2 regions of the Paenibacillus sp. GCM10027628 genome follow, and region 2 is predicted to be linked to the other one. Evidence: riboswitches for the same ligand, from Rfam matches in the RefSeq annotation. Region 2 holds a riboswitch; the other holds the start of a gene.
The links. Region 2 has a riboswitch for cyclic di-AMP ahead of ACFQZT_RS07360 (hypothetical protein). Riboswitches for the same ligand answer to the same signal wherever they lie in the genome.
Positions count from the first base shown of each region.

Region 1: it holds a riboswitch for cyclic di-AMP, as region 2 does, so the genes downstream of both, ACFQZT_RS16645 (resuscitation-promoting factor) here and ACFQZT_RS07360 (hypothetical protein) in region 2, are expected to answer to the same signal.

Region 1 is NZ_JBHTHA010000018.1:8,799-16,436, forward strand. It holds gene ACFQZT_RS16620 (AbrB/MazE/SpoVT family DNA-binding domain-containing protein) at 1-202, opposite strand, end outside; gene ACFQZT_RS16625 (HD domain-containing protein) at 576-1,853, shown strand; gene ACFQZT_RS16630 (TatD family hydrolase) at 1,899-2,666, shown strand; gene ACFQZT_RS16635 (ABC transporter permease) at 2,652-3,884, opposite strand; gene ACFQZT_RS16640 (ABC transporter ATP-binding protein) at 3,881-4,624, opposite strand; cyclic di-AMP (ydaO/yuaA leader) riboswitch at 4,907-5,096, shown strand; gene ACFQZT_RS16645 (resuscitation-promoting factor) at 5,386-6,525, shown strand; gene rnmV (ribonuclease M5) at 6,690-7,223, shown strand.
Region 2 is NZ_JBHTHA010000003.1:90,251-97,888, reverse strand. It holds gene glmU (bifunctional UDP-N-acetylglucosamine diphosphorylase/glucosamine-1-phosphate N-acetyltransferase GlmU) at 1-623, opposite strand, end outside; gene ACFQZT_RS07370 (glycoside hydrolase family protein) at 688-1,632, opposite strand; gene ACFQZT_RS07365 (alkaline phosphatase family protein) at 2,739-3,569, opposite strand; gene ACFQZT_RS07360 (hypothetical protein) at 4,197-4,493, opposite strand; cyclic di-AMP (ydaO/yuaA leader) riboswitch at 4,609-4,781, opposite strand; gene ACFQZT_RS07355 (response regulator transcription factor) at 4,954-5,760, opposite strand; gene ACFQZT_RS07350 (cache domain-containing sensor histidine kinase) at 5,753-7,615, opposite strand.

The sequences.
Region 1 (7,638 bases), on a different contig from region 2:
TTCCTTTGAAATAGGTAACATTCTCGGCATTGCCGCAGAAGATACATGCAGGCTCATATTTTTTCAGCATAATGCGCTCGCCATCTACATAAATTTCCAAAGCGTCTTTCTCGCCTATGCCTAAAGTGCGACGTAGTTCGATTGGAATAACAACGCGACCTAATTCATCGACCTTTCTTACGATACCAGTGGATTTCAACATATATAAATACCCCTTCCAATTTTATAAAATTTTTATCAATATCGTCACCATTCGACAATCTTGTCTTGTTTTATGATACCAACCATTCCCAAAATAGTCAACCATATTTTCATATTTTTATACTCGTCCACATGAAAAAATTTAGTGCTGACCAAGGTTCAAAAAAAGCTGAAACGCCTTATGAATCAAGCTTTTGTAAGTCTTATCATACAAGATAGAGTCGTGAAAAAGTGCCGTCTGGACGTGACTTCAAGTGTTTAATGCAGTATTAAAACTGGAATATGATATCGACATAATTCGACAAAATATGTCGGTTTGATATAGTAAAATGTCGAAAGAATGTCGAATTTGATAAAGAAAGGTAGTGAAAAGGATGAAAGAAGAAAAAGTGTTTAAAGATCCGGTTCATAAGTATATCTATGTACAAGACTCTACGATTTGGGACTTGATCAACACGAGGGAATTTCAACGGCTGCGGCGTATTCGACAATTAGGCACTTCATATTTAACATTTCATGGCGCCGAACATAGCAGATTTTCACATTCGCTCGGCGTGTATGAGGTTACCCGTAAAATCATTTCACAATTCGAGCGCAACCATTATGAGGATTGGCCGAAGGAAGAGAGGCTGCTTTGTTTATGCGCAGCTTTATTGCATGATTTGGGGCATGGTCCTTTCTCCCATTCGATAGAAAAAGCTTTTGGCACAAGGCACGAGGAGTGGTCCTGTAAAATAGTCCTTGGCGATACGGAAGTGAACGAGGTACTGCGCCGCATCTCTCCGGATTTCCCGAAAAAGGTTGCCGGTGTCATTTGTAAATCGTACAGCGAAGAAATCGTTGTCAGCCTGGTTTCCAGTCAACTTGATGCGGATCGTATGGATTATTTGCTGCGCGATGCTTATTTCACAGGAGTTAATTATGGAACGTTCGACCTGGAACGGATTCTTCGTGTCATCCGGCCTTATAAAGGACACATTGTGGTGAAAGAGAGCGGAATGCATGCCGTTGAGGATTATCTCATGTCCAGGTACCAGATGTACTGGCAGGTGTACTTCCACCCAGTGACTCGCAGCGCCGAGATTTTGCTTCATAAAATATTTCAGCGTGCCAAACATCTTTATGAGGAAAACTACACATTTGGGTTTATGGTCGAGCCCATTTTACACCTGATTCAGAATCGTCTTTCCTTAGAGGATTATTTGGTGCTGGATGAGTCTGTGATGCAAACGATGTTAACGTTCTGGAGTATGGAGCAAGATCCGATTCTCGTGGATTTGTGCAAGCGGTTCTTGGACCGTAAGCTGTATAAATACAGTACTTTTGAAGAGGGAAATAACCGCCTGATTCAGCGGATGGAGCAGGCGATGCAGGAGGCAGGGCTCAATTCTTCTTATTATATGGAGATTGATTTCCCATCAGATCTTTCTTATGATGTATACCGTCCTGGAGAAAGCGATGAAAAGCTGCCTATTTTGCTGCTGGATCATAAGGACAACCTAACGGAGATTACGCATAAATCGGAGATTGTCCGCTCCATCAGCGGCATTCACATGGGTAAGCACCATATTTATTATCCGGAAGAGCTGCTCGATGGTCTGAACACGACTTCTTATGCAGATCTATGGACACTGCTCGGCAAGCAAGAGTAATGCCTCTAACGATATTCGACGAGATACATAAAAAAGGAGAAGACCATGCTTACTGACTCACACACACACTTAAATGCCGAACAATTCAACGAAGACCGGGATGAGGTTATTCAAAGAGCAGTTGATGCCGGTGTAACCCGCATGGTGAACGTCGGCTTTAACCGAGAAACCATACCAAGTTCGATTGCACTGGCTGAACAATATGAGTTTATTTATTCGACAGTGGGCTGGCATCCGGTAGATGCCATAAATATGCAGCCGGGGGATCTGGAGTGGATCGAGGAGCTTTGCCAACATGAAAAAGTGGTGGCAATTGGTGAAATTGGCCTCGATTACTACTGGGACACGTCACCGAAGGATGTCCAAAACCGGGTGTTTCGTGAACAAATCCGGCTGGCGCGCAAATTGGGGATGCCAATCGTCATTCACAATCGGGATGCGCATCATGACATTCTTCAAGTACTGAAGGAGGAGAAGGCTTCGGAGGTCGGAGGGATCATGCACTGTTTTTCAGGCAGTTGGGAGACGGCTAAACAATGCTTGGATATGAACTTCCATATTTCCTTTGGAGGACCGGTTACGTTCAAGAACGCGAAGCAGCCCAAAGAGGTGTTGGCGCAGGTTCCGCTGGACCGGTTGTTGATTGAAACCGATGCGCCTTACTTGACACCGCATCCTTTCCGCGGCAAGAGAAATGAAACGTCTTATGTTCGGCTCGTAGCCGAGACGGCCGCGGAAATTCGTGGGATGACGGTCGAGGAGATCGCCGAGATTACGACGAACAATGCCATTCATTTGTTAGGTCTCAAGTGAAGCGGCGGCTTGGAACTTGCGTCTTAGCACAACACCGCAGATCAACGAAATAAGCAGAAGACTAAGCACAGGTACAAGCCCATAGATAAGCGGTGATTGGATTAGCAGTGGAATCGCAAGAACGCAAGTTTGAGCCAACAGCATGCACCAGATTAGAAAAGCGAGCGCCCCTGCCTTCAGGCTGCGATTAAGCGGATACATCTCCAGCCAGAACGTGTAGCGGTGGGCTCGTGCAAGCGAAGACAACTGAACAGTCGAAAACAGAATAACGACAAAGAAGATAACGCCTCGTGCTGCCTCGCTGCTTGAAACGAATATGGCAAGAACGCCAATTACCGTGATGCGCAGTACGATGGTAAATAGCTCGGTACGGAGCAATGTTTTGGTATAGATATACATATAAGTGGCATCCTGTTTAAAAGGAATCCATCTCGTGACCCCGCTGATCCAGCTTCGGCGGGTTATTCGCGTTCCCAGCTGCGGGACGTCCACGAACCAATTGAAGAATGCATAAAGCCGGGCCTGCTGCTGCTTCTCTTTGGCAATCAAGTAATCCCAGCCGATCAGGTATTTAGATGCAAAATGAGCGGAGCCCAGCCAGACAAGAATGAGAATTAATGCAGTGCCGCTTGCCCAAAAGAGATTGACCTGGAATTGCAAATAAATGACCGCAATGGAGGCTAACCATCGAAATGTTAGCGAGGCTTTTCTCGCGCGATGATCCACGAATCGGCTTTCCTGCAGGCTCCCAAACAAGTTCGCCACTTTAAGTAGGATAAGCATACCGAGCATCAGCCAAATAGGCTGTTCAGTGTTTCCTACACAATGATGATATAGCGGCCAAAGTACGACCCAAGCGATCAAAGTCCAAAAGGCTTGCAAAGCGAAGCTATACAGGAAGGCGCTGCGAAAATAAGTTCCCATTTGATGCTCAATACGGAGCAGGAACATACGGTCGGGATGGCGCAGCAAGGTACGGATCGGGCTGGATGCGAGCAGCGGAACGAGCAGTACAAGGACGATCCAAATATAAGGATAATTTGTCGGAAGACGCTGCAATATTTTTGCATAATAATAGGAAGAAATAATGACAAGAAACAACACGAAACCTAGGAAGTTACTGCGCGCTGCATATTGCCAGTACCCCATCGATTCCTTTACATAACGTTCAAAGCGTTGCTGCCACAGGATCTGGGTATTCACTTCCATGTTTTTCATAAAGATTCACCCTGCACGAGTTGATAAAAAATGTCGTCTAGTGACGCGTGCTGGAGACCGGTTTGCACGCGCAATTCGCCTAAATCTCCTTGAGCTACCATGTGACCTTTGTGCAGGACGACATAATTGTCGCAATATTTTTCGATGGTTGACAAAATATGCGATGAAATGAGGAAACTGGCGCCTTTTCGCTTCATTTTGACCATCAGCTCCAGTAAGGAACGTATGGCTAGCGGGTCTAGCCCAAGAAACGGTTCGTCGATGATATATAAGGAAGGTTCGATTAGGAAAGCGTTCATAATCATGACCTTCTGCTTCATACCTTTAGATAGGTGGCTGGCGAAACTGTTCAGCTTGTCCTTCATTTGAAACTCTTCCAACAGCGCAGCAGATCTCGACAAATAAGCATCTTTCGACAGTCCGTAAGCCATCGCTGTCAATTCCAAATGCTCACGTATCGTGAGTTCTTCATACAGTTCGGGGCTTTCGGGAACATAGGCGTAAGCTGCGCGATAGGGTATAGGGGCATCAGTCAAAGTTTGGCCATTGATACGGATGTTCCCTTTTTGAGGTTTAAGAAGGCCGAGAATGTTCTTAATGGTCGTACTTTTACCTGCGCCGTTCAGACCTATCAGCCCCATCATTTCTCCTTGCCGAATGGAAAAGGAGAGCTCATGCAGGACCGGTTTGCCCGGCAAATATCCCCCATAAAGAGAGTCAACTTGTAAAATTGGGGTCATCTCATCGCCTCCCTATTTAGCAAATTATTGGTATTTATGAGTCATTTTTATCCAATCTTATTATAAACAAATTCACAAATTTAGCCTAATTTAGGCGTGTGATTGATGAAAATCATCGTATTCGTGTGTTATAATGAGAAAAACGTACCAATAACCCATATTTGCTCAGTAAAATGTCCACAATTCCTGAATTCCGTCCTTTTTATCGATAATCGATAACTTTACAGCAGAAGATTTACAGCGTAATATACTTTTCATAATAACTTAATAACCAATTTGCCATTTTTCCATTCGCTGAGTTCCATTATGGGAACGGGGGAACCGCTGTAAGCCATCGGACACGTAATCCGTGACGGGGTGAACAGAATGATTATCAGGGGTGAATCCTGGTGCTTGCTTCGCAAACATCGGGTAGGGCGACTCTCACGTCCGAATCCGTCAGCTAACCTCGTAAGCGTACAAGAGGGGTAACGATTGTCGTGCTATTTGTATTTCACATGCAAACTAAGCCACGGGAAGAGTCCTCTTCCTGCTGGCTTTTTCATATTTCTGAGGATATTTACAGCCAGGAGCTCATAGGATGATGAATAGCAAAGGGGGTGGGACTACCAGGGGAGTCGGCATAGACCGCACTGCTACTGGGTAAACTCCGCTGCACAAGTTGGAGGGAAACATGTTAAGTTACTACAAAAAAACTTAGTCGCGTCAAATCTGATCATGCGTAACACTCGACGGCGGGGCTTTGAAGGAGGACCGAAGAAGTGGGCAGTATCTCATTAACAGAGACCCATGTAAAACGATCATCCAGCATGTCCTTCGCATTGCGATGGAAGCATGAAAACTTGCGTTTGATTTTAAGCTTAGCTATGATCTCAATCGCGATGACTTTCATGTTTTTGGTGTTGTTGTACGGTACGGCTACCAAGAGCGTATCCGTGGTTGTGAATGGACAAGAAACCGTTGTGCATACGAAGCAATGGGTCCTGCAACGCCTACTGGATGAACAAGCCATTAAGATTGGTGAGCACGATGAAATTTCCGCAGCCCTTACAAGCACAATCAAAGGCGGCGAGAAAATCGTCATCGCTCACGCTTCACCAATTCAACTGACTGCTGATGGAAAGACCACCACTGTTTACACAACTGCAAGAACGGTAGAAAGTGCATTGCAAGATTTACATATTGCACTTGGGGAGCTCGATAAAGTAACTCCCGGACCGATAGCCTCTCTATCTGCCGGCGATGAAATCAAAATCGTCCGTGTGAAGAAAGAGACGGAAGAAGTAACGGAGCCGATCGCGTTCGACACAGAAAAGAAGAACGATGCATCGCTGCTTAAAGGAAAGGAGCAAACCGTCCAAGAAGGTAAAGAGGGCGTACTCCTGAAAAAGAAAGAAAAGACTTACGAAGACGGTAAATTAGTCTCGGAAGCAGTTGTGGATCAACAGGTTCAAACGGAACGTGTAAATAAAGTTGTTGCTGTGGGCACGAAAAACGCAGTTGTCGTTTTGTCGGCTTCATCCCCAAGCGTGGATGAAATTTCCAAGAACGGCGTGAAGTTTGGATATAAACAAATCCTGAAAAATGTGAAGCTGACCGCTTACTCAGCAGGAGCGGAATCGACAGGTAAAGCCGAAGGGGCCCCCGGGTTTGGTAAAACATTCACCGGAACAACCGTTACAGAAGGCAGAACCATTGCCGTCGATCCGAAGGTCATTCCATTGGGATGGTGGGTTTACATTGAGGGCATCGGCTTCCGCCGTGCCGAAGATACAGGCAGCGGTGTAAAGGGCCAGATGATTGATGTTTACTATGAAGATGAAAGCTATGCCAATAGATTTGGTACGAAGCAAGGCTATACGGTCTATGTGGTTGGACCTAAGAAGCCAACGGAGAATTAACGAGTAAACGGCTGTTTAGGCGGGTAGAATGAATCTATAAGCCTTCAGCTTGGGCGAAAGAAGAGGGGATCCCTCTTCTTTTTCTGCGTTGATCCATACCAATCAAGCGTAAGGCCGTGGATGTCGAAACCGAAGGTTCTTTCGTACAGGGAAAGGGATCATTGATGATTAAAGAAGTTATCGTCGTAGAAGGCAAGGACGATACGGCAGCGATTCGCCGAGCTGTCGAGGCGGATACGATCGAAACAGGCGGGTCCGCGATCGGACAAGCCGTGTTGAAGCGGATTGCGCTTGCGCAGCAGCGCAGGGGCGTTATTATTTTTACGGATCCCGATCACGCAGGTGAGCGGATCCGGAAGATTGTGGCAGCCAAGGTACCCGGCTGCAAGCATGCTTTTATTACGCAGGAGCAGGCTGCGTATAAGGGCGATATCGGCGTCGAGAACGCGACGCCCGAGACGATTCGGCAGGCGCTGGCAAGCCTGCGTACAGAGTACGACGGCGCCGTCTCCATGCTGACGATGGAAGATTTAATGGCGGCGGGGCTCATTGTCCATCCCGAGGCGGCTTCTCGCAGGCTTGAGGTAGGCAAGGCGCTCGGTATCGGCTATTGCAACGGCAAGCAATTTTATAAACGCTGCGCGATGTTTCAAATCACGCGTGAGGAGTTTGAAGCGGCGTTAGAGTGTTTGAAGTAATGCGTTTGCGTCAAAGCAACATACATAATGAGAAGTAGTGGGAAGCGGCTCGAGAGTGACTTTAGCATGGAAAAACCGTGTTAAATCCAATCAGTTGGGCATCCTTAGCGTCATCCGGCGACTTTAGCGCGGAAAAACCGTCTTAAAGTGGTGGAGTTGCCGATTCGAGGCCGGTTAACGCTGAAAAACCGTGTTAAACCCCATCAGCTGAGCATCCACAGCGTCATCCGGCGACTTTAGCGCGGAAAAACCGTCTTAAAGTGACGGAATTACGGATTCGAGTCCGGTTAAGACGGAAAAACCGTGTTAAATCCAATCAGTTGGGCATCCTCAACGTCATCCAGTAACTTTAGCGCTGAAAAACCGTCATAAGGCGACGGAATTGCCGATTCGAGGCCGGTTAAGGCTGAAAAAC
Region 2 (7,638 bases):
TTTAAAATAATTTGAATACAATCCGTAAGGTAATACTCCCCTTGTGCATTTCGATTATTGACTTGTTCCAAAGCGCTGAATAAAACCGAGTTTGTAAAACAGTAAAGACCCGGATTAATCTCACGTATACGTTTTTCATCCGCAGAGGCGTCTTTCTCCTCTACGATCCGAAGCACGTCACCTGCTTCATTACGAACGATTCGCCCCAATCCGAACGGATTATCAACAAAAGCGGTTAGCATCGTAACGGCTGCTCCGGATTGTCGGTGAGCAGTTAATAAAGCTTGATAAGTGTCCGTTGTCACAAGCGGCGTATCTCCGTAGCAAACCAGGGTAGTACCTTCCAGATTTCCGATAACTTCACGAGCTTGCATGACGGCATGTCCTGTACCGAGCTGCCGCTCTTGCCGGACGTATTCAACTTCATCTCCAAGCTCTTGCTCTATTTGTTCGGCATAAGCCCCGACAACCATAAGTAAGCGTTCTGCGCCAGTACCTTTCAGGGCATCGGTTACGTGACGAATCATCGGTTTACCACAAAGCGGATGCAGAACTTTATGAATTGAAGACTTCATGCGGGTTCCTAATCCAGCTGCCAGTATGATTGCAAATGTCTCGTTCACTGCTTATCTCTCCTTTTACTTGCTTGCGAATTGGATTGAGTGTACATGCCGGGTTGCCCTTAACCTACTCTTTTAAACGGCTCCAGCCATCATAATCATGAACCGCAATTCCGGCAAAAGAAGTACGGCCTTGGAGTATTTCACCCAAAGCGCTTAGATCGCGCATCATTTGCGACTTCCCCTTTTCATAATAGGAAATGAAGCTCTCGGAACTCTGCAGTGTCTCCACCGCAATGACGAGAGGTTTGCCGTTTTGCTCCGCTTCACCGAGCTCAGTCGCAACGCTGCTGCTGATGTCCGTTACATTGTCGCGGTAAGCCATAAGAGTGGATTGGTCAAGTTTTCGAATCATCCAGTTGGATAGGGTTGTCCGACCACCCATCCCGTCAGGTACGTTGAACTTCTCCAGCCAGACTGGCAAATCCGCGCCAGCCGTCAAAGTTGGGGTTTCTATTTTCATTTCTTCGACAAACCCGCTAATCGTATCCCGCCAAAGCCCCAGCATGGTATCCGTGTCCGCATACCAAGCCTTCAGGACGAATGGCTCGACATCAAGATGAATGCCCTTAAACTGTTCTGCGGCTGATACGCCATTGTTGTAAGTTTTCACCCAATCAATCAGCTTGTACACTTTAATCTGTTGTTCCCGAAGCACCCAGTCCGGTGCTCCCCCTAATGCATGAACCTCTATTCCGCGAGCGTAAGCCTCTCCGATAAAGCTTCTGTAGTCACCCACGGGAACATCGGGATCGACTTGCAAATAAATAAGATTGACCCCGTTCTGCTGAAGAAATTGCAGCGTGCTTTCCTTGTTCTCCAGCGCCGAACTTGTATCCCATAGCCAAGTCGCTTTATAAAACGGACGGTCTACGGTTGCGGCGTGAACTTGATTGGAATTGGTGATACCGGCATCCGCCGGTTGGGAGACGATGGCTCCAGTAAAAGTTAGACAGAGAACCGCGACTTTACTAGCAAGGCGGAACTTTGGCCGTTTACGTTGTCTTTTCACAGGAAACTCCTTCGATAATTAGATATAGGCTACAGAAACAAGGGCTGTTGGACTCTCATCAGACAATTAGATCCAACCGGCGATGTACATGCTCAATTTATATTGTTCGTGTTCGTTATTAAGAATGAAGTGGTACCTTATAATTCAATTTTGTTAAATAATTGTTGAGTATAGCTTAGAATCCTCATCATCCGTTCGTTAAAACGAATTATTTCTTTGGAAAAATGAGAAAACCTGGCCGATGGCCAGGTCCTTTGTCTATAGCCGTACGTTTGGGGGCGGACTTGTCTTTGACAATCCTCCCTCTCTCGTCTGTAAAGATGATAAACATCGTTCGAGACATGACTGCAACGCCCCCACATGTCTCTTACGATGTAAAACATCATTCCAGCTTCGCTCAGCGTACAAGCCTGCTTTTTTTCTCGTCTGTAAAGATGAAAAAGATCGTTAGAGACACAACTGCAACATCCTCACATGTCTCTTTCGATGTAAAACATCATTCCAGCTTCGCTCCCTGTACAAACTTGCTTTTTTTCTCGTCTGTAAAGATGAGAAAGAGGCTGTCGATTTATTTGGGATAGTTTTGACGTGAACGGAAACATGCTGAGAATGTATATGATTTTTCGTATTCATTTACAGAATCAGGGCCCAAATCACGTTTTGTGTATGAAATTTCGAATAGAATCGACTGATTCGATGTGTGCGCCGCTCATTTTGTATGATTTTTCGCATACATTTTGTGGTCTCCCGCAGATTTCCGAAGGTATGAACAGTAAATCGACAGCCTCAGAAATATCGTTAGAGACATGACTGCAAACCCACATGTCTCTTACGATGTAAAACATCTCTGCAGCTATGCACTTTCTGTCTCTTGTTCTACGCGTTGCAACTTTCATGGTGACTAGCCCCTTATACCGTGTACATTTCCCCTTCACATGCTTCACAGCCCTAACTCGCTCCATATTTTGTTCGAAAAAAGTGGACCCACGATCCATGAGGAAATGTTTCAGTACGTTTCTAGATAAAACATAGAAGGGTATAGCCTCCTGCTAAAAGAAAAAACCGCATAGAACTCAATTCTACGCAGCTTCTTTAATGAAATTTTATTAGTCCTTAAAAATTCCCGCAGGCACCTTGCCTTCCCATTCCGGACATGGCTTCATGCCCAATGCGTAAGCAATGACCGCAGCCGTATCTTTAAGCAACACACGATCCGTAATTTCTACTCCTTTAGCGACTTTCGGTCCGTGGCAGCCCCAAAAAACTGTCATATCGGCCGGATGGTCGCTACCATGTCCGCGCGGGTGGTCGCCTCCGCCTCCGTGGTCGGACGTTAGGATAATCAAGCTTTCTTCCATCAACCCCGCTTCGCGGATCGCCTCCAGTACAACGCCGACGTACCCGTCGATTTCCGTAATTTTCGCCAAATATTCCGGAATATGCGCACCGTACCCGAATTCATGTCCCGTGTAGTCGGGATCGCCGAAATGAATATACATCAGTTTGAGATCCGGATTTTCCTTAATATAAGCGGCTGCCGCTTCTGCGAGCTGTGGATCCGGCACGGATAAATCTTCGAAACCGCAGGACTGCTCGATAATGCCGTAATTGATCGGTGACCATTCCGAATAAGCGGCTATCTTGCAATCAGGCCAATTTTGACGTACCAGCTTCATAAAGGATGGATAGGGGCTGTCTTCCGGATAACGCGTATCCGATGCGAGCGCATTGTCCAGCCCATGTTTATCCGGCTCGACGCCATGGAACATAGAACCCCAGCACTGCGCGCTGATAGAAGGAAATACGGTTTGTGCGTTATAAGTCATCGCCCCATCATACAGTAGCCTATGAATGTTAGGCGTCGGCGTGTCCTTAATAAAATTGCCCGCACCATCAAGTCCGATAACAAAAACACGATTCGCAATTGCACTCATCATTGAAACCCTCTTTCCCGTCATTTACATCATCCCCTTTTACAAGCTAATCATAATGAAAACAAACAAATTAAGTCAACACAAAAACAACAAACAACAATCATATTCATGTTTATTGTTTGTTGTTTGTTGTTTGTTGTTTTACAATATGAGTGTTTTCATTTCTTATGTCCAATAAAATAGAATATTCCGTTAGCCTCATTGAGGGATCGTGAATACGTTATTTCCTAAAAAACGTCCGATTTAATGATGTAAGAGGAACAAGCTAGGATCATCTATTCCGTCTTTTCGGCTTCCGAAAAGCCCTATTTCCTCGGTTAACGTACTCACGTTCCGCTACTTCAAATTGTAGCGTGTTTTTCTCAAAATAGCGGATTGTCGTTCCACTTCAAAGGGTTATAGCAGTTCCTCAGGTTAGATCATGCATGCGAACACTATTGATCCAGCCTTTTTCTTGCAAATGCCTTATGCATTCAGCACGTTTCTTAAATGTTCATAATCCGATCAAAAAGTAAGCAGAATGGATTATCCATCTTGAACATGCTGGGGTCTCTTGCCCTATTTTACCTCAACAAAAAAAGAGGAGCTGTGACTAACCAAGCTCCTCTTTCACCTTTTCCCAATACCCAATTATTCTACTCCATCAGGGAAGTGCTTCTCATGGTACTTATCTCCTTTGTGCTTCAGATCATCAATCGTTTGCACGAGCGTTGAGACAATTTGCTCTTTCATCTCTCTTACGGTTTCATAAAACGCAACTTCCTGATCACCGATAGGCTTAATCCCGGCTATGGCTTGTGCTGCAACAAGTCTGCGGTGATGATCCTCAAAATCTTCCAATGACTTGATCACGTGTTTAGCATACAGTAGAATATCTTTGTTTTTTTCAGGAATATCTTTCTCCAGTTGTTCGATGCGATGAACCATGGCTCCATCACTTACCTCTCATAAATGTTATAAAATGGATGATTAACTCCTTTTACTGCAAAAAAAACCACAGAGGCACATGGCTCTCCGTGGTCAGTTATTGATCATGGCGGTCATCCTCTCTCACTTAACGCTTACGAGGTTAGCTGTCGGATTCGGGCAGCGAGATTGCCCTACCCCCATACAAATAATTTGTATAGGTGATTCACCCCTTCGATGACCATCTTTTGCGGATGGCTATCGACTTTGGTTCCCCCGTTCCTTCTTGGGATTCAGCGATTCAGGAACAGTATTTAGTTGATGAATTGAATGATACGCTCTCTTGAAAAAAATGTAAAATGAGGTGTGGAATGAATTCTTGATCATATCAAGAAAATACGCTAATCGGAAGCGTATTCATGCCTGTTTGACTTTCATTATCTATTATTTTATCCGGTATTCTCTGTCTTTCAAAAACTTCCTACAAAAACTTGTTGCGATACTCGGTCGGCGTCAAACCGTATTGTTTCTTGAAGCTCTCCCGGAAATGATCCTGATCCGTATAGCCGATCCAGTCGCAGATTTCGTAAATTTTGATGGAGGGATCCTTCAGCAGCCGGGCTGCTTCCTCCATGCGAAGACGAATGATCGAATGATTTATCGTCATGCCGGTCACTTCCTTGAACAGCACATTCAAATATTTTTCACTTAACCCGACCGAGGTTGCGACGTCGGACAGCGCCAAATCCTTGCGCATGTACCCTTCCTTCACATACTGGATCGCTTGCTCGACCAGCTTTTTCTTTTTCAAACTACCGGTCCATTCCCCTAGAGGCAGCGCTTCCGTCAAGTTCGGAAGTCTGTCCTTGGCGGCTTGTTCCGCGAGCGTCAACGCCTCTCGCTCTCCCCGTTCTTTGCGCAGCGTTTCGACCGCACGAGAAAGAACTTCTGCAATCTCAACAGGGTCGATCGGCTTCAGAACATAATCCAGCACTTGAAGCTTAATCGCCTGCCTTGCATGCTCAAACTCATTCAGTCCAGATAATATGATGCAGTGGATATCCGGTTTACGGGCTTTTACAGCCTCAATCACCTCCAGCCCATTCATCTTCGGCATCCCGATATCCGTCAACAGCAGGTCCGGTTCCTCCCGGTCCAACCAGGCCAGCGCCTGCTCTCCATTCTCTACGGCGCCCAGAAGTTCAATACCTAAATCCGGCCAGTTTATGGAACGCACTAACGTTTCCCGGACAATTTTCACGTCTTCCGCGATAAGCAGCTTAAACATTCACAACCTCCTTTCTTCCTGCCAGTTGCTCCGGATGATAAGGCAGGACGACTTCGACGCAGGTTCCCTCGCCCACCTCCACATAACGCAAGCCATACGCCTCCCCATCATGCAGTTGAATTCTCCGGTGAACATTCAGGGTGCCGTAGCCGGTTCCGGATTCATTCGTTTTACCGCCTGTCTCTCTTACCGGCTGCTGCCTGAGCATAAAATTCATCCGATCTGCTTCACAGCCACGACCGTTGTCTTCAACCCGCAGCACAACAAGCCCATCCCCTTCGAATCGGGCTGAAATTGTGATCCGGCAGCCCGACGTACGGTCTGCAAACCCGTGAATGATCGCGTTCTCCGCCAAAGGCTGTAACGTAAGGTGTACGATTTGCACCGATAAGAGATCGTCAGGCACTCGTATATCCACTTGCAAATCATCCAGCATCATTTTTTGAATATGGAGATAGGCTTCGACCTGTTTCATTTCTTCATCCAAGGAGATCCAGGTTTGCCCCCGATTCAAACCATAGCGGAATACATTGGCAAGGGAACGAACGATCCGGCTCGTCTCTTGGTCCCCAGCCATAATGGCCCGGCAGTTAATTAAATCCAAGGTGTTATATAAGAAATGAGGATTAATCTGTGCATGCAGCAGCTCCAGTTGAAGCTGACGACGTTCAATCTCCTCGGTAAAGGACTTTTCGATCAGACTATGGATCGTGACGAGCATGGAGGCGAACTTCTGATTCAACTCATCCACTTCATAAATCCCCGTGTATTGGTAAGGAAGCGGCTCTTTGAATTCCACGACTTCCGGACGCTGAATGGCGTTAACCAGCCTAGTGATGGGAACGGTTACCCGCACGACGATTCTGCGAAGCCAGAATCCCGCGATGAGCAAGGCTGCCGCTGTAATAGCAGCGCCGAATGCCGATATGGCGAAGGTGTACCTGCTAAAATGGCTCTCCGGAACTACCGCCAGCAGCTTCCAGCCGTTTTCCATGGTCTCAAACATCACCCTGTGGCTCTCTCCGTCGATTCTCGTTATGATCGATCCTTTGGAACCGGTCAATGAGCGTACATACGGGAGCTCTCCGGCATTTTCGAGAAAATCGTACCGCTCGCTATAGATGACCCGATCGTTTTCATCCAGCAGCAGATGATAGCCCTTCTCAAGCGGGGCATTGTCGAACATGCCCTTGATGCTGGATGTATCCGCGCCGACGATCACCGTACCGATGCTCCGGCCATCTTTGAGGCTCGTTTTTTTCCTTGCTGAATAAATCATAGCGGCATTTGCCGGGTCCGCCTTCTCGCCCCACCACACGTTCTGCCGTTCCCCGCGGTTCAATTGGTGAAACCATTCCCTATTCTGCAAATCCTCATTTTTAAAAATCCCCGTAATCGGGTAAAAATGGTCCGGTGCCATCGCGTAAAGCCCGCTCCCCGGTTCCAGCGCGATAGAAACCACGTAGGATTGCTGCGCAACGCTGCGGGAGCCGAAATCGTTCAAGAGGGACAGCAAGGATAGATTTTGCAAATTCGTCTCCAGCGTGTAATAATCGCCGGCCGCCTCGAAAGATTCCTGATAATGACTCTCCAGCAAATTTTCAATCGATTGATTGCTTAGAATGAAAGCAGCAACGTTATTCATCGTGTCGAATTGGTAGCCTACATTTCTGTAAACGAATTTCATCGACTGCTCAGCCATTTTGAGGGTATGGTCGTTCTGCACCCGAATGAGGATGTAACTGGCCGCCGTTGCAAAAAGAGCGATGAACGTGACAATCAACGCAAATATCGGAAGACTGAGCCTCGACAATAATCCAGAACGGCCGCTCCGTACTTGTCCGCGAATCGTCATCCTTACCTCCCCCTTTTACAGCG